2 linked regions of the Flocculibacter collagenilyticus genome follow. The protein of the gene in region 1 interacts with the protein of each later gene in a pairwise test. Links are inferred from orthologs where the notes say so. Each region holds a gene or a part of one and is shown on either strand. Other genes may lie near its edges.

The links.
Region 2: the proteins of tsaE (region 1) and rlmB interact in binary tests that used the Escherichia coli proteins (3 or more experiments, as listed by UniProt). The link is inferred for Flocculibacter collagenilyticus from one-to-one orthologs.

What each region holds. Positions count from the first base shown.
Region 1 is NZ_CP059888.1:858,796-868,468, reverse strand. Bases 50-2,934 are described here. They hold tsaE (tRNA (adenosine(37)-N6)-threonylcarbamoyltransferase complex ATPase subunit type 1 TsaE), read right to left. Parts: upstream 1,782-2,934; coding sequence 1,317-1,781; downstream 50-1,316. Other genes in these bases: HUU81_RS03745 (NAD(P)H-hydrate dehydratase), read right to left, coding at 1,845-2,934; HUU81_RS03755 (N-acetylmuramoyl-L-alanine amidase), read right to left, coding at 50-1,299. Outside these bases: more of HUU81_RS03755, read right to left, coding at 1-49; more of HUU81_RS03745, read right to left, coding at 2,935-3,485; tRNA epoxyqueuosine(34) reductase QueG, read left to right, coding at 3,499-4,656; HUU81_RS03735 (DUF1289 domain-containing protein), read right to left, coding at 4,694-4,909; amrA (AmmeMemoRadiSam system protein A), read right to left, coding at 5,020-5,691; amrB (AmmeMemoRadiSam system protein B), read right to left, coding at 5,642-6,424; HUU81_RS03720 (acyltransferase family protein), read right to left, coding at 6,788-7,912; HUU81_RS03715 (efflux RND transporter periplasmic adaptor subunit), read right to left, coding at 8,197-9,339; HUU81_RS03710 (efflux RND transporter permease subunit), read right to left, coding at 9,383-9,673. UniProt on the Escherichia coli protein: Required for the formation of a threonylcarbamoyl group on adenosine at position 37 (t(6)A37) in tRNAs that read codons beginning with adenine.
Region 2 is NZ_CP059888.1:3,459,346-3,468,850, forward strand. The notes cover bases 2,382-5,098. They hold rlmB (23S rRNA (guanosine(2251)-2'-O)-methyltransferase RlmB), read right to left. Parts: upstream 4,252-5,098; coding sequence 3,511-4,251; downstream 2,382-3,510. Other genes in these bases: HUU81_RS15380 (hypothetical protein), read left to right, coding at 2,566-2,865; HUU81_RS15385 (hypothetical protein), read left to right, coding at 2,879-3,454; rnr (ribonuclease R), read right to left, coding at 4,309-5,098. Outside these bases: HUU81_RS15350 (acyl-CoA ligase (AMP-forming), exosortase A system-associated), read right to left, coding at 1-223; HUU81_RS15355 (acyl carrier protein), read left to right, coding at 522-764; rplI (50S ribosomal protein L9), read right to left, coding at 879-1,331; rpsR (30S ribosomal protein S18), read right to left, coding at 1,362-1,592; priB (primosomal replication protein N), read right to left, coding at 1,604-1,909; rpsF (30S ribosomal protein S6), read right to left, coding at 1,916-2,323; more of rnr, read right to left, coding at 5,099-6,753; HUU81_RS15400 (DUF1285 domain-containing protein), read right to left, coding at 6,882-7,442; HUU81_RS15405 (DEAD/DEAH box helicase), read right to left, coding at 7,518-9,353. UniProt on the Escherichia coli protein: Specifically methylates the ribose of guanosine 2251 in 23S rRNA.

The sequences.
Region 1 (9,673 bases):
CACCGTATTCGTATTTAAGTTATTGTACTTTTTAAGATCGCTTACCGTTGTATTATAGCGTTGTGCCAGTAATGAAAGGGATTCACCACTACTTACTTTGTGCTGTTGCACACGATGAGCAGCATAGTAAGTACCTTCAGGCGGATTATTTCGGTAATGTTTACGTAACGCCACAAATAATGCTTGCGCTAGTTTATTTTGATAAGAAGCAGTGAGCAGCAGTTTTTCTTCTTTTGGGTTAGAGATAAACCCTGTTTCCACTAAGATAGAGGGAATGTCTGGTGATTTTAGCACTCCAAAATTGGCCGACTCAGGCTTTTTCTTATGTAATTTAACCACTTTACGAAATTCGCCAATCACTGATTGTGCGACTTCAAAACCAGTACTGATAGAGTGATCCATCGACATATCTAACAGTGTTCGCGCTAAGTATTTTTCATTCTGCGTGTCGGTTATTACTTTGCCTGCTCCGCCTAATAGTTCAGAGTGTTTTTCTTTTTTCTCTAGCCACTTACCTATTTCTGAGTTAGCACGTTGTAGTGATAACCCCCACACAGAGGCGCCTCTGGGATATGGCGTTACAAATGCATCAGCATGAATGGAAATCAAAAAATCGGCTTTCTTCTGGCGGGCAATCTCACTGCGTCGCCCTATATCAACATAATAATCAGCACTACGCGTTAAAATGGCCTTCATGCCTTTTTCTTGATTGATCAATGTCGCTAGGCGTTTCGCGATGCCAAGCGTAATGTGTTTTTCGTATTTACCTGTAGGGCCAATAGAACCAGGGTCTTCACCACCGTGACCTGCATCAATGGCAATAACAATATCTCTATTTTTGGCAACGGCTTGCTTATGCACCACACTGCGGGCGTTAGCGTCAATTAAATCGACTACTAATCGGTCGCTATAAGGTGCAGTGGGTGCTAGCGGAAAAATAACGGTGTTCAATGGCTTGGTAAGATCTAGCACTATACGCACAGAATCTTTGTATTTTGGCTTACTTTGTCTAACCCGTTTAACTAACGGGTTGTCATCATCAATCTTTAATGTTGATAAATTAAAGTCGTTGGCGGTTTTCTTAAAATCAATAACTAAGCGCTGAGGGTTACGCAAGGTAAAATAGCTGTATTCCGCAGATTCTGATAAATCAAACACAATACGGGTGTTGTCTGGGCTCGGCCATACTCTTACACCATTTATTTTATTTATTGCAAAGCTAAAACAACTACACAACAAAGCAAATATACATAATGTATATACGAATACGTTTGTTAAATTTTTAGTATTAATTATCATCGCGCTCAGCTAACTTGTTACAACTGAAGTAAGATATTTTCACCTACTTCTGACAGGGCCGTGAGATTGATTTTACGGCCTTGTTCTAGATATTCAATATTAATCTTAATATCGGCTTGGGGTAGAATTCCTGCACCTTTGTCAGGCCACTCCACTAAACACAGGGTTTTATCATTAAAATAGTCTCTAATACCCATAAACTCTAGTTCTTCTGGGTCCCCCAATCGATATAAATCAAAGTGATATATATTCCAATCTTCAAGCTCGTACGGCTCAACCAGCGTGTAAGTAGGACTTTTTACATTTCCTTGATGACCCATAGCTTGAACAATTCCACGGCTGAGCGTGGTTTTTCCCGCTCCTAAATCACCACTTAAATATACACATAGCGGTACATTGGCTTGCATGACACTTGCCGCAAATTTTCTGCCAAAGGCGGTGGTTTGACTATCGTCTGCTAGGGTTTCAGTAATCGATTTCACTTTTTAACTTCTTATTTCTGTAACTTAGTTTTAGGTTTTTCTAACAAAGATGGGCGCTGCATGCTAATTCACCACTTTGTATAACTGCTTAATTATATCGCTTGCTAATAACCCTCGTATACCGCGGGCGCTTGCTAAGTCGTCGGCAATTTTACCGTGCGCCCAAACAGCATAGCGAAGTGCTGCAACGTGTGGCATCCCCTGTCCAATCAAGCCAGCGATTATACCAGATAATGTATCACCCATCCCACCACTTGCCATGGCAGGATTTCCAGTGGTGTTAATTGTTGTAGTTTTGCCATCAAATATCAAGCTGCCAGCACCTTTAAGCAACGTATTGGCACCATAGAGGTGATGCAGTTCTTTTACGACGCTAAAACGGTTGGCCCGCACGTCTTCAATGTTGATATTTAATAAGCGGGCAGCTTCACCCTCATGTGGAGTAATCACTTTTCTGATAGCGTTAATTTTCTGATGCATGGTTTGCAATGAACCTTGCTCTTGTGCCAGAAAGTACAAGCCATCTGCATCAATAATTATCGGCTTATTCAATATGCGAACTACTTGCCACAATGAACCCGCCCACTCATCCCTTCCCAATCCTGGGCCAAAAACAACCACACTTGCTCGGTCAATTAATGGTTGTAATTGAGTAACGGTTTCAATGCCCAGCACCATCAATTCAGGTTGGGCGGAAGCGACCGTGGTCACGTTGCTTGGATGTGTTGCTACACTAACCAGGCCAGCACCCGATCTTAGAGCAGCCGTTGCCGACAACTGAATGGCCCCCGCCATTCCCACGTTACCACCAATGCATAATATATGACCACATTGCGTTTTATGCGCATACTGAGTGCGTTTAGGTAACTGTAAAAACGCTTGCTGAGCATCAACTAACTCAACACTAGACACTATTTGCTGCTGAAATACTGCATCAATACCTAAACCATCATAATGAAGCTTACCGCAGCATTCTTTGGCTACTCCTGTTAAAAGCCCTTGCTTATAGCTAACAAAACTGATTGTGTGAGTGGCATTCACACATTCAAATGAAGTGTAGCCTGTATCTGCATTTAACCCCGAGGGCAAATCAACGCTGACAACAGGTGCCTTAGCCTTATTGATAGCATTAATGACCGTTGCAAATGCCTCTCTAGGCTTACCAACTACGCCAGTACCTAAAAGAGCATCAATGATGACTATTGAGACGCCAGCATGAGTTGAATTGTCTGCACTTGATTCAGTAAACGTGCTGGCATCCTGTAATAATTCACTTAACCTAGAGGTTAGCAAATTGACCTCTTCTGCAGACTGGTCATCATAAATATCGTATTGAATTGCCTTAGCCAGCTGACGCTGCTGATTTTGTTTTTTATATTGTTCATTCCATTTTTGCCATGCCTGTTTTGCATCACCTGTAAGGCGTTCCGTGCTACCTAACTGGATAACCGTGACTGCTCTGCCTTGCTCAATGGCTAATCTCGCGGCGACAAAACCATCACCGCCATTATTGCCTTTTCCAACAAATACGATTAACCGTGCTTTAGGGTAATACGTTTGTATAAGGTTAAATACGGCCTGCCCCGCTCGCTCCATTAAGGTGTACATGCTGACATTTAATTGCTTCGCAATTTGCGCCTCGTTCTCTCTTACTTGTTGGGCGGTATACACCTTTTGTGGTAAATTATCGTTGTTTTTATTCATTCATAGGTCTTTTGTGAGTACGCAAATTCAATCTGCAGATAAAAGTATTTCAGCTAACATTAACTATCAACAACTTGCCGAAAATATCAAGTTATGGGGTCAGGAATTAGGTTTTCAGCAAATAGGCATTAGCGATGTTGATTTAGCTGAACATGAAGCAGGTTTAACAGAGTGGTTGAATAACAATTACCACGGCGAAATGGATTACATGGCTAATCATGGCCTTAAACGCGCGCGCCCAAATGAATTAGTACCAGGCACATTACGTGTTATCAGTGCTCGAATGGATTACTTACCTCCAAATGCCCAGTTTGCGAAAACGCTTTCTCAACCAAACATTGGCTATATTAGCCGCTATGCAAATGGCCGCGACTACCATAAGCTTATTCGTAATCGACTCAAGAAACTGGCACAAAAAATTCAACAAGAAGTTGCTGATTTAGGTTTTCGTCCTTTTGTTGACTCTGCTCCCGTTTTAGAACGTCAACTCGCCGAAAAAGCTGGATTAGGCTGGACAGGAAAACACTCGCTATTGTTAAACAAGCAAGCTGGTTCATGGTTTTTTTTAGGTGAGATTTTTATTGATATTCCTTTACCAGTTGATCAGCCCGTTGAAGAAGGATGCGGAAAATGCGTGGCATGCATGACTATTTGCCCTACGCAAGCCATTGTAGAACCTTACGTGGTTGATGCTCGGCGATGCATTTCTTATTTAACCATTGAGCTTAAAGGCGCTATCCCAGAGGAGTATCGCCCTTTGCTTGGAAATCGCATCTATGGCTGTGATGATTGCCAGTTAGTCTGTCCGTGGAATCGATACGCCCAATTAACCAAAGAATCTGACTTTCATCAACGCCCAGCACTGTTTAACCAATCCTTGTTATCTTTATTTGCGTGGGATGAAGAAACCTTCTTAAAAAACACTGAAGGTTCTGCTATTCGCCGCATTGGTTTTGAGCGATGGCAACGAAATATTGCCGTGGCGCTGGGCAATGCACCTTTTGATCAGAGCATACTTGATGCGTTAACTAATCAATTATTAACCGCTTCTGATCTGGTTAAAGAGCACATTGAATGGGCTATTAATCAACAACAAGCAAGCAAAGTTGAAAGCCGCAAACAACAACGGCTTATTAAGATTGTAGAAAAAGGATTACCGCGAGACGCATAAAGCACGTTGTTATGCTGTGCTCTGTAATTTTTATGAGCTATTTCAATATACTGTCTTGCAACAACCCTTTGTAAACTGCTTTTCGGGCATCAGCTAACTCTTGGATTTGAATGCGTTGGCCACTGTTCATATCATGCCATGCAATAATTTCTTCTAAATGCCTAAAACAACCTAAACACACATCGTTTTGATCTAAGCAACAGTTTCTCACGCAGGGATTAGTGGTATTTAATCCTTCACTGTGTGTCGCCATTATTCTTATCTCACTTAAAACAGAGCGTCTATGAACACGCTCTGGGTTTTAATATATGAAAGCCTTTTGTAAATTTGTCGGACTCAGTTATGTTTCTTGGCTATTTATGATTAAGATAAAATCGAGCCTGTAACCGTTTCCACCGTAAACCGCTCGCCGGTTAAGTGTTGCGGCCATTTAGTAGCTTGCCACTCACCTTTTTTTAATAATTCAGTGATAAAGTCTTGTTCATGCTTAAAATGCGACCAAACGCAAGGCAAAAAAACAGCCCGCTTTTTACCGTCATCTAACACTAGCCCATCAATGCCAACTTGCAACTGAGTTAATAATGTCTGTTGATTGATTGCAACGACTTGCTTTAAGTCTGACAGCACCGACACAGTAAAGTGCGTATTTGCTAATTCATCAGCTTCCAGCGCGTCAAAGCGTGGATCAGAACGAGTGCTATGCATGCAAAACCGAATAATATTCTGCCATAAGGGTTCGTATGCGTCGGTCTCACCTATGCAGCCACGCAACTGGTTATTACAAAACATGCTAACAAATACCGCTCGATGAGCTAATAGTTGATTATTTAAACACTTTTTATCAACCGCATCGAACAAATCATCAATGGAGTACGCATCTAGCACAAGCTTAACCGTGCTATAAATAACCAGATGTTTAATGATGTATTTGGATTGTGCTGTCAGCGGCACAGCATTAATTAACGCGGCGTCTTCAACAGTATTATTATCGTACAATAAAGCTGGCATAGCCCACCACATCGTGTTTACTTCCATTCATATCACCAGAATTTTTTGCTATTAAAAGCTCTGGCTGCCATCTGGCATATTTACAGAGTAGTAAGAAGCCATTTAATGCGTGCGCACCACACGCCTGCTCGGGTTGAATATTGGTTTGTAACGTTGCTATTTTGGTAATAGTTTCATCATCCGCCGATTTGGCTTGAGCATAATCATTAAAGTGACTTAAATCAGTACTCACAACAAATAGCGTTTCCTTGTTAAGTGGTAATAATTCACACATTTCAAATACATCTTCAGCAGTAGCCTTGCCAACTAATAGAGGAACAATGAAGAAATCTGTTAAACACATTTGAAGAAAAGGCAATTGCACTTCTAAACTGTGCTCCATAACGTGTGCGAAGTCATTAACTTCTACATCTTCACGCTGGCATAAATTAGACCGAATCCCCTGATTGATAGGGATATTACCAAGTGGTGTTGAAAATGCGTCATGGGAGGGCAACGCAAAACCAACCAATGGGTAACGATGTGCAGGTCCCATCAGTATCACATTCTTAATATGGTTACCCGTTAATTGTAGATGACGATATGCTGCTGCGGCTATTTGCCCAGAATAGGCATAACCCGCATGCGGAACTATTAGCGCTTTGGGAGTGAGTTTATTCCCTTCTGCTGAAAGCAGCAGCTTTGCGAGTAGAGCGGCTAACTCATCGGTCTGTTCGGGATAAAACATTCCAGCAACAGCCGCAGGTCTTAATTTCATCATAACGTGTTCATTTACGATAAAACTATAGATAAAAATTCATGAGCAAATAGCACTTAGAAAACATTCATATTCATCACATCAAAATCAACAGAGGCCGCATATTTACTAACAATACGCAAGCAAAACGCTTTGTGTGAAACCATGTAATTAGTATAGATGCTATTGCGTATAATGCGGGGCCGAATTGAGTATTATTGAGAATAAATCCCATTTAAAAGTTGAACCTTTCACTCACACAAATTTATGTGATTGAAACAACTCAGCTTCTTAATGAGACAGTGCATTAAGTTTGTGTTTAGTATTTTTTAAACATTGATGATTGAGCCCTATATTAATGCGACCAAGTGAGTAGCAACCTAACGTTTACGCTTTACGCCGTGCTAAAGTGCTCGCCTCATCGTTAGTCTTCGCTTCCTTACGAATTAAATACGTTTTAAAAAAGTTTTTATATGCCCACTTTTTATTTTCTGTATAACAACTCAGTAAATAAATGCACACAGGAACCACCAAACAACACGCTATAGTATTCTCTATTTGATGTGAAGCTGGAGGAAACACGGCAAAGGCAAAATATAACAGTGGCATATGATACAAATATATCGAAAAGGTATGGGATGAAATATTGCGGATTATCGCCTCGCTTCGTTTACCAAACACGGCTAAATATTTGCCTAAATGATAGCTAGCAAAAATGTGAAGGGTAACAAATATCCCTAAAATATAGTCGCTTATAAAGTGCTCTGCAGGCTCTAAGAGTATCTGATAGAATTCCACACCAATAACGTGCATTGCATATTGGTTTATTGCATGCTCATTAACATCTAACGCAACAACAATAATACCAATAACTGAAATCGCATAAAGCAAAGAAGCTGCAAGCAATGACAAGCTAACCCGCCCGACCGTCTTAAAACACAATACACCCATTAGCCACACAGGCAAATACAACATAACACTTGGCCCCATCACCAAGCATATTGCAGCAAGAAGAAGATACTTTTTAACACCTGCAACATATACCAATATGCCAAAAAATATATAATACAAAACCTCATAACCCAGCGACCAGTAAGGCAAATTTGAAAATAATGGCGTAGCAATCCAGCTTTGATTTATAAAGGTAGAAGCGGCAATTACAGTCCAGACAGGGTTTAATAAACGTTCTTCAAGAATTTTAAATTCATTGGTTGGATCTATTGCACTTCCAAGATAATAAAGTATAACGGTTAAAATTATTGCCGGAAGAGCAACTGAGTATATTCGGGATAATCTATTAACTGTATAAGATGTTGCGGTTTCCTGTTTCTCGTAAACCACATACGCAATAACAAACCCGGAAAGCACGAAAAAGAATACAACGGCTTCATGACCAATACCGGACAATTGCCACAATAACCCGCCCATAAATCCTGACAAGTGAGACACAAATACGATCACAGCAGCAAAAAAACGTAAAAGATCAAGATATACAGACAGTTGCTTATTCATTGCGACCCATTATATGTGAACATAACTATTCCAAACGGCGCGAATAGTAATGCAATTCATATGAAGAAACTAGAGTATAGTTGCTAAATACTTAATGGATTCATTTGCTGTCATCGTTTTCAACAAATTATATTGCGTTGTTTAGTTATTTATAACTAATAGGGCAGGAGCTCAAATCTTACCCTGCATCAAATCAGCCTAGGGTAAGATTTATTACTAGCGAGCTATTTTTTGACGTTAATGGCACTGGCGCTAACCGTATTAGCGAAAGGCTGTTAGGCCAGTTATAATTTGGCCACTTCAGCATTTGCCTTATTTAACTTTACTGCTTGCCCCTCTTTAACACGTTCAGCACCACGAACTATGACTTGTTCACCTTCTTCTATATCACCTGTTATTGCAATAAAGTCACCTTGTCCAGCGCCTATTTCAACAGGAATTTTACGTGCGATAGACTCATCATCAATCATAAAAACAAAAGATCCTTGCTTACGAAGTACAATCGCATCGCGATGAACCGTTAATAAGTCTTCAGATTCACTCATTGGTAACTCTGCACGCACTGCACTGCCGACCGCTAACGCACTATTAGTTAAGTCTATCCGTAACTCCATCATACGACTTAAGCTATTACCCATTGGCACTAGCGTAGTTACTTTATAGTCTTGAGTATGTTTACCTTGTTTCACTTTTAGCATGCTATTTGAAGCAATATAATGTGCAGCTTCTAATGGCGCTTTTACAATGGCCTCTTTATTGTTCATATTAACCATGCGAATGATAGTCTGCCCTACTTGACCATATTCACCTTGTTGCAGCATACGCTCAACGATAATGCCGTCAAAAGGCGCTTTTACGTATGACTTATCAATGTTATTTTCTATCCGTCTCTTCACGGCTTTAGCTTGTATTAAAGCGTGTGAGGCAATATCTTGTTCCGCTTGTTTCTCGTCAAGCTCGTCTTTTGAAGCACTTTGAGATTTTGCCACTTGAGTAAGACGTTTAACCTGTTTTTCCAGTAAGGTTAGCCTTGCTGTTAATTGTTGAATTGTGGCTTTTTGTTCTTCCAAGTCAAACGCTAAGTTAGCACTATCTAATCGAGCAATCACCTCTCCTTTTTTAAAAGATTGCCCAACGTTAGCAACCATTAATAGTTGCCCGCTAATTTGTGCCGCCACCTGAGCATCCTGTTGACTTACCACAGTACCAGATACCCACATGGTTTTCGCAACAGGTTGCACTAGCGCTTTTTCGGCAGTTACTTTGATAGCAGGCGGCGCTTCTGGCTTTTCTTGCGCGATAGCCACAGGTGCAATAAATGTTATCGCAACCGCTGACATTAAGCTTAGCGCTAACAATGCGCCAGATGCGAAGTTAGTCTGATCACCAAACAACCGCATTGTTTTTTCAACATTCGTGCTACTCATCCTTTTCTCCTAATAAAAATACAAAAACTTGTTTGATAACCGACTAGCTTTGATTTGTAATTGGCTGCTTAGTCACTATTGCGGCATTAAAATCATCGTCTTTTGACGCCAAATTAATATCGTCTTCCGCAGTACGCTTTTCTTCACCTAATCGTAGTAAACTAGGCAACAGTACTAGGGTGAATAATGTACTTACGCACATTCCGCCTACAATAACAGCGGCTAAGCCACGATAAATAACACTGCCTGCGCCAGGCATGAGCAACAGTGGTAGCATGCCAAATATACTGGTTAATGTGCTCATAAAAATTGGACGAAGCCTTAGCATTAGAGC
Region 2 (9,505 bases), 2.6 Mb from region 1 along the record:
GGGAAGTCCCAAAAAATGCGTATATCGTTTGTGGGAGTTTAGGAAGAAATACTGCTACTCGCTCTTGTGGCTGCAAGCCAAGTGCTGAAATACCTTGAGCAAAGCGTTGAATGTTTTGGGATAACGCCTGATAACTCACATCAGTATCTTTATGTTTTAATGCAATATTATCTTTAAATTGTGTCGCGCCAGCTAAAATAAGATCATGTACAAATGTAATCATTCCGTTTAACGTCCATTCGATATATTTGTGGCCACCAATTAGGGTGCTGTAGAGATCACTTAAACAACAAAAAATTGTATTGTGACGCTGCTTGAAGCGCCAAAACCAAGTCTTGTATTTAAGCTAATTATTTATGATTCACTTAATTTACCAATTACGTATAATAACGCGTTTAGAAAATAAGCATAATGGTTTTCATTAGCTTATTTAAAAAATAAACTAGGGCACGCCCTAATATCTTAACCTGTTTCTTAATTTGGTCGACTAAATGTTGGCCGCTTACTTCATGGAAAGCGCGATGTCAGTAAATACCCATGTTCAAAAAATCCTAATTGAAACACTGCAATTAGATGAATCTACAACTTTCAATGAGGATGACTTATTACTCGGTTCTATTCCTGAATTCGATTCAATGGCAGTAGTCACCGTGATTACCTCTATTGAAGAAACATTCGATATTTATGTAGAAGACGATGAAATTAGCGCAGAAACATTTGAAAGCTTTGGTAGCCTGTGCGCCTTTGTAGAGTCGAAGCTGTAACTTTTCATGTACTAAGTACAAACGCTAAATACAAAAAAGCCGTATTTAAATGAATAAATACGGCTTTTTTAATGAGCTATACCTGCGCGATATAGCTCATTACATAACAACTAATTAAGCTTCAGCAATTACTGCAACTTTAACGTTAGTAGTTACGTCAGCGTGTAGCTGAATAGCAATGTCGTATTCGCCAGTTTCACGAATAGCACCTAAAGGAAGTTTAACTTCAGCTTTAGTTACTTCAACACCCGCTTCAGTGATCGCATCAGCGATGTCACGAGTACCGATAGAACCGAATAGCTTGCCTTCATCACCTGCTTTAGAAACGATAGTCACATCATTTAGTGACTGAAGTTTTTCAGCGCGGCCTTCAGCAGCTGTTAACTCTTCAGCTAACTTAGCTTCTAGTTCTGCACGACGTGCTTCAAATTTTTCAACATTTGCTTTAGTGGCAGGTACAGCTTTACCTTGTGGGAAAAGAAAGTTACGTGCGTAACCCGCTTTTACTGCTACCTGATCACCCAAACCGCCTAAGTTAGCGATTTTGTCTAGTAGAATGATTTCCATCTTGCTACCTCTAGTAATATGGGTTAACTATTACTGATTATGTAAATCAGTGTATGGTAATAGTGCTAAATAACGTGCACGTTTGATTGCGCGAGCAAGTTGACGTTGGTATTTAGCTGAAGTACCTGTAATACGGCTAGGTACGATTTTACCACTTTCAGTTACATAGTTTCTTAAAGTAGCTAGATCTTTATAATCAATTTCTTGTACGCCTTCTGCTTTAAAACGGCAGAATTTACGACGACGGAAGTAACGTGCCATGAAACACTCTCCTAACTTAATCTTTCTATCTGTTGTGCATGTAATACCAGCAGTGGGTTACCTTGTTTGGATTCGTGTCTGTTTAAAAATCCAGCCACTCTTAGTACACTGCCAACATCTAATGCTTGAGTATAATGTTGTGATGCTTCGCCACTAACAACCACTTGCATTCTTAAGTACGCTTTTCGTTGCATACCTGCTTCAAGTTGTTGCGACTGGTGTTCCAATACAAATTTGCAATGAGGAATACCCGCCGGGCTTGTTGAACGCATGGGTGTTTTGCAAACCGTTCCGGTTAACACATACCAATTGTCCATCACAAATTATTCTGCTGCTGTCTCTTCTTTAGTTTCAGCAACAACGTCTTTTTTCACTTCGCGAGTATCACGAGTATCACGAGAATCACGCGCGTCTTTTTCTTTAGCAAAAGGAGACGCTTCAGTTACAGCTGATTTAGTACGCATAACCATGTTACGTAGTACCGCATCGTTGTAACGGAAAGTAGTTTCAAGCTCGTCGATAGTTTCAGCATTAGCTTCTACGTTCATGCAAACGTAGTGTGCTTTGTGAAGCTTAAGGATAGGATAAGCTAGTTGACGGCGACCCCAGTCTTCTAAACGATGGATAGTACCACCAGCTTCTTTGATAGTACCAGTATAACGCTCGATCATACCAGATACTTGCTCACTCTGATCAGGGTGAACCATAAATACGATTTCGTAATGACGCATTTTGGATCCTTTCGGTTTAAGTAGCCTCTTTAGATAGCTCAGCCAAACTATCGCTAAGGCAAGGAAACAATTAATTGGCTGATAAGGGCGCGCATTGTACGTTATTCCGCCAAGTGAGGCAATACTAATAGATGATTAAACAGATATGTTTTTTGTAGCGTAGAAAATGACATTTACACAAATTTAAAATAATGTTTATATATTTGTTTCTATATTTCGATTAAAAAGTTAATGAGGAAGCAATGTCAGGATGCACCTTAGAATCACAAGTAGATTTAAGTGACTACAGTAAAGAGCAGTTAAGCATTATCAAAGAGGTTCTTCAAACCGCTTTGATAGGTAAAGGCGCTATAATCTTTGGAAATATCTTATCTTTATTTAGCCGTTCTGCAAGTAAACGCTTTTTAGCCGCGAAGGGCTCTACAGATTGGAGCAATATTAGCAAAAGTATAGAAGGACTTGATAAAGTTGCTAGAAAAAAAATTATACCAATAGCCTCATCCGCCTCACTACGCACTAATGGAAGTGAAAGCCAATTTTGAGGAAGTTAGCAATATGTTTCCGCACAAAAGCTTGATTGTATTATTTACGCTAATGTTCGCTAGTTCATCATCTGCACTCGAACAAACGAATAAAGATATTTACGTTGCCCTTGCACAGAACCTGATTATTAAACTTGGTGAGTTAACTACCGCAATAGAGCAATGTGAAGCTAAACATCAGCGTGCCACTATTACCACTAATGAAATATCAAAGTGCGAACTAACTGAAAGCACAATTGATGGACTAATGCATATAAACAACCTTCATGAGTTAAAGTGCTCTAAGTCGTTGCAACTAGAAGTATTACAACTGCTGACAACAGAAAGAAATATGCGGCATGAATATAAAGTACTAGAGCAAAATATTGAAGGTGTAGACGAGCATACTTTAAAGTTTTTTGATGTATGGCAAACGATGCTCCCCATCACCACCCCCCAAACATTTGAAGCAAAGTTGATGTTCGATAGTTTGGCTGCTAAAGATCAGGAAAAACTTATCAATTGTAAAGCTCTACAACGCCCATTTGATATTTTTAGTGTCGTTGATGGTGTACGACTGGCTTCAACTAAAGGCACACAACGTCAATAAGCTAAATGAAAAGGAAGTATGCATATACTTCCTTGGAATATGGTGCGAATAATTGTCTACCCCAAGCGCTGGCGTAATACTTCAAATAAACAAATACCCGTTGCAACCGACACATTCAAGCTAGAAACCGTACCTTGCATTGGAATTTTAACTAACTGATCACAATGTTCTCGTGTTAAACGACGCATGCCATCACCTTCTGCGCCCATGACAATTGCGGTTGGTCCTTTTAAATCAACATCAAACAAGTGTTGATCGGTTTCACCCGCCGTGCCTGTAATCCATACACCCGCTTCTTGTATCGTACGCATAGAACGCGCTAAATTGGTAACTTGTATTAATGGGATCGTTTCTGCAGCTCCGCACGCCACTTTACGCGTTGTTGCAGTTATTTTTGCCGACTTGTCTTTAGGCACAATCACAGCGTCTACTCCAGCTGCGTCGGCACTACGCAAACAAGCACCTAAATTATGTGGATCGGTAACGCCGTCTAAAATCAGAAGGAAAGGAGACTTTTTCGTTTCTAAAATATGATCTAAGTCGCTTTCGTTAAATTGCTTTCCTTGTTTTACACGAGCAATAATACCTTGGTGCTGCTCACCTTTAGATTTATCATCCATTGTTTTACGCGTCATAAACTGTACCGACACACCAAATTTTCTAAGTTTACTGATTAACGGATTCAGCCTGTCATCACTACGTCCTTTTAACGCATATATTTCAATAAAGCGCTCTGGCTCTCTAGCTAAAATTGCTTCAACGGCGTGGAATCCATAAATTAATTCTTGGTTACTCATACGGTTCTCTATCTTTTGGTGTTTACAACGTTTTCAATTACAAATTTATACTTAAATTTAATCAGCTGTGCGCTTTCGAGCATTTTTACCAGGACGCTTTTTTGCCTTACCTGCAGATGACTTTTTTACACCTGTTTTTACGCTACTTTTTTTACGCGGGCTTTTCTTCTTGGTGCTTTTACTTGTTTGCTCGTTTGCACTGGTGCGAGCCTGCCCGCTTCCCTTGCCTTTTCTTCTGCCTTTTCGCTTTTTATCTTTATTGCTCGTAGACTTACTTTCATCATCAGATAAGCTTTTTCTACTTCTTATTTTAGACTTAGTGCGCTGTGGAGCAGAATCACCGGTTAATACAAAATCTATTTTACGATCATCTAGATTTACGGAAGCAACACGAATAGATACTTTATCCCCTAACTTGTAAACAACCCGAGAGGCTTCGCCAATCAACATTTGTTTCGCACCATCAAAATGATAGTAATCATTTTTTAATGATGTCACATGCACTAAGCCATCTATCATCAGATCATTGATTCGAACGAATAAACCAAAATTGGTGACTGACGCAACAACCCCATCAAACTCATCACCAATATGATCTTGCATGAACTCGCACTTTAGCCAATCAGACACTTCACGGGTGGCATCATCAGCTCGGCGCTCTGCCATTGAGCATGACTCACCTAATTGCAATACCTCTTCTTCACTATATGCATGGGCACCCGTTGTTTGTTGGCCTTGGTGTTTTAAAATACCCTTAATGGCTCGATGAACAACGAGATCAGGATAACGACGAATCGGCGAAGTAAAATGAGCATAGGCAGGAAGCGCTAAACCAAAGTGCCCAATGTTGTCACTTTGATATACAGCTTGCTTCATGGAGCGCAATAACATGACTTGAATTAAGTCGATTTCATCCCGCTCAGAGACGCGTTGTAACTCTTCAGTCAGCTCTTTAGGCTCAGGAGTCAATGACAGCCGCGTTTCAATACCAAGCTCGCCTAAGAACCCACGGAAATTGGATAATTTTTCTTCGTCGGGTTTATCGTGAACACGGAATAAGCCATACGCTTCATGCTTTTCTAAAAATCTGGCTGCTGACACATTTGCTAAGATCATGCACTCTTCAATCAGCTTATGTGCATCATTTCGGTGTACTGGCTCAATACGCGCTATTTTTCGCTGTTCATTAAATACAAAGCGTGTTTCAACGGTTTCAAATTCGATTGCACCGCGTTCAGTACGTGTAGATTTAAGTGCTTGGTACATTTCATGGAGGTGCGTTAAATGAGGCACAAAATCGGCATATTCTTGGCGTAACGCTTCATCACCTTCCAAGATTGCTCCAACTTTGGTGTAAGTGAATCGCGCTTTAGATTGCATGGTGGCTTCATAGAATTTATAGCCTGATAGCTTACCATTAGCACTCACTGTCATTTCACACACCATACATAACCGATCTACCAAAGGATTGAGTGAGCATAATCCATTCGACAGTTTTTCAGGCAACATGGGGATCACTTTCTCAGGAAAGTAGACCGAAGTACCGCGTGAAATTGCTTCTTTATCTAGTGCCGATTGATAAGTGACATACGAGGATACATCAGCAATCGCTACCCATAGGCGCCAACCACCCGATGTTTTCGGTTCGCAATAGACTGCATCATCAAAGTCTCTGGCATCTTCACCATCAATAGTGACTAAGGGCAAATGGCGTAAATCGATACGGGCTTGCTTTGCACTTTCAGGCACTTCATCATCAAGCGCATTAACTTGTTTATCAACTGCCTCTGGCCATTCATGGGGAATATCGTGATTGCGTAACGCCACCTCAATTTCAAGGCCTGGTGCCATATGTTGCCCAATCACATCAACTATTTTGCCAACAGGATGCATTCTACGCGTTGGCCGCTGAGTAATTTCGACGGAAACCACTTGGCCATGTGCAGCTTCTTTCTCGCCACCAGGACGAATAATAATGTCATGGGTTATTCTGCTGTCTTCTGGTCTTACGTATGCAACACCATGCTCGACTACAAGACGCCCTACGATCACTTCATCACGCTGCTCAAGAATCCGTACAATGCGGGCTTCTGTTTTATTTCCTTGGCGCTTCCCCGCTTTGGCAAGCACATAATCCCCGTGGATAACTTGTTCCATTTGATGAGCTGGTAAAAACCAGTCTTTGCTTTCACCTTCTACATTTAAAAAACCAAAGCCATCGCGGTGGCCGATAACCCGACCTTTTACTAGGTCCATTTTATCGGGCAAACCGTATCGGTTGTTTTTTGCATACACAACTTGTCCGTCACGCTCCATTGCGCGAAGGCGTTTCTTCAAGGCAAATAATCGTTCGTCGTCGAACACTTTTAGCACAACGGCGATGTCATCAAAACCTAATGGCTTATCGTGTTGTTCAAGGAGGGAAATAATAAACTCGCGACTTGGCACGGGATTGTCGTATTTTTCTTTTTCGCGGTTATGATATGGATCCTGGTTAGGCATGTATTCTTATTTTTTCTTTCTATTTAGTTTAAATTGTAACAAACCTTCGCATATTAGATACTTTTAAAATGGAGTCTGTTGTTTTTATTCGCTCAGCTTTCACTGTAGTTATTGGCACGTTATAAAGATTAATCCATCAAGCCAAGCGAAAAGTCTTCATCATCACTGGTAATGACCCAATGTTTCTGACCATTAATTTGCTTTTCATGGCCTTGCTCTATCATCTGATAAAACACATTCCTATGAAGCACTGCTCTTAGATTTCGTCTCACCGTTACGTAACTTTTGCTCTCGTTAAAGTAACTTGAAAAAGCAGTAGTTAACGGGTTGTCCTTATTGATTATTCCCTTATCCCCTAAATTGGTTGTGTATTCAATCACCTGACCATTTTTAGTAGAGAGTAATTGCCAATCAGTAACCACAAAAGGCACATCTTCAACTTGAATGCCCACTTTTTCCACAGGTGTAATGAGGTAATACTTTTCTGGCGTGTGCGTCTCATCACATATCAACACCGAAGCAAATAACGACACCATGTTAAGCCGTGTGATGGGTGTGCCCATATAGTACCACGTACCATCGTGTTTAATTTGCATATCAATGTCGCCACAAAATGATGGGTTCCACTGTTCTACAGGGGGGTGAGATGAATTAGGGGTTAGCTGTTGATAGAGTTGATTTATATTCATTTTTTATGGGTTAGTACACTCAGTATGGCAATATTGTCATACTGAGTGTAGCAGTAATTTATAACTTAAATTGAGTTATGAATTACTACGAGGCTTACGCTTGTTACCACCTTGACGATTTCCGTCACGTGGGCCACTACGTTTACCGCTATCATTACGCTTGCCACCTTCACGACGTGGCGATGAAGGCGCATTATCGGTATAAGGACGTAACTCCAAACGACGACCACATACACGTGCCGCTTTTATCGTTTGAGCCGTTTCTTTGTCCATACCTTTTGGTAAATCAACTAATGTGAAACCTTCATAAATTTCAATGTTACCAATGAATTTACTGTCTAAGTTTCCTTCATTAGCAATTGCACCTACAAGGTTGCCAGGCTTAACACCATCTTTATGACCCACTTCTACGCGGAAACGTTCCATTGGAATGTCTGGGTTGTCTTTTAATGGCTTAGGTGTTGCTGAAGGTACACCTTGTCTTCTGTGCTCGCCACGCTCTGGACGGTCACCGCGATCTCTATCACGACCACGACGGCCACGATCATCGTCTTGACGTTCACTTGAGAAATTCTTCTCACGTGCACTTTCACTTAAAAATAGTGGCTCTTTACCCTGCACTAATTTTGCAATTGCTGCTGCAAGGTGCACTGGGTCTACTTCGTTGTCGTGCAATACTTCTTCAACAACTTGCTTATAAGTTGCTAAATCATCATCACCAATTGAGTCAACAATACGTTGCTTAAACTTGCTTACGCGGTGTAAGTTAATATCACTTACTGAAGGCATTTGCATTGTTTCAATCGTTTGCTTTGTTGAACGCTCAATTGCTTTAAGCAAACGTCTTTCACGCGGAGCTGCAAACAATATCGCGTCACCTTTACGGCCTGCACGACCTGTACGACCAATACGGTGAACATACGATTCAACATCGTATGGAATGTCATAGTTGATAACGTGACTGATACGCTCAACATCAAGACCACGAGCAACAACGTCAGTTGCAACGATAATATCTAGTTTGCCCGCTTTTAATTTTTCAACAGTACGCTCACGTGATTTTTGTGCAATATCGCCATTTAACGGCTCACTTGCATATCCACGCGCTTCTAATTTTTCGCTTAATTCAACGGTTGCTGTTTTGGTACGAACGAAAATGATCACACCATCAAAGTCTTCCGTTTCTAAAATACGTGTTAGCGCGTCTAATTTATGAATGCCACCGATTTGCCAAACACGTTGACGAATTGTAGTTGCAGTACTCGTTTTCGCTGCAATTTTAATTTCAGTTGGATTATTCAAGTGGTTTGTTGCAATTTTCTTGATTTGCTGTGGCATCGTTGCCGAGAAAAGTGCCGTTTGACGCTCTGCTGGTGTGTGTTCAAGGATCCAGTCAACATCGTCAATAAAGCCCATGCGTAACATTTCGTCAGCTTCGTCTAATACTAACGACTGAAGGCGATCTAACTTAAGCGTACCTTTACGAATATGGTCCATTACACGTCCTGGCGTACCCACTACAACGTGAACGCCGCGCTTTAATGCACGAATTTGGGTATCGTAAGACTGACCACCATAAATAGGTAGTACATGAAAACCTTTGATAAATGAAGAGTATGTTTGGAATGCTTCTGCAACCTGAATCGCTAATTCACGAGTAGGCGCTAATACCAGTAATTGTGGAAATGCATCTTTAACATTAATTTTTGCAAGTAATGGCAAAGCAAATGCTGCTGTTTTACCAGTACCTGTTTGTGCCTGACCAAGAATATCGCGGCCTTCCATTAAAACAGGAATACTTTTAGCTTGAATAGGCGACGGTGTTTCATAGCCAACTTTTTCTAGTGCTTTTAATAAAAAATCAGGCAAATCTAGATCTTGGAAGGATAGAGTCGGCTGTTCTGAAGTCATGTATATAATACCTTATCTGTACATCTCGAATGGTGCATTACAGTGTTTCTGTATTCACAAACATTTCGACATGATTATGTTTTAAGCGCACAAAATTAACTTCGCCATACTGAAGAGTCAGGATGCAAAGGTAAGCATAGTGCAACTTTCTA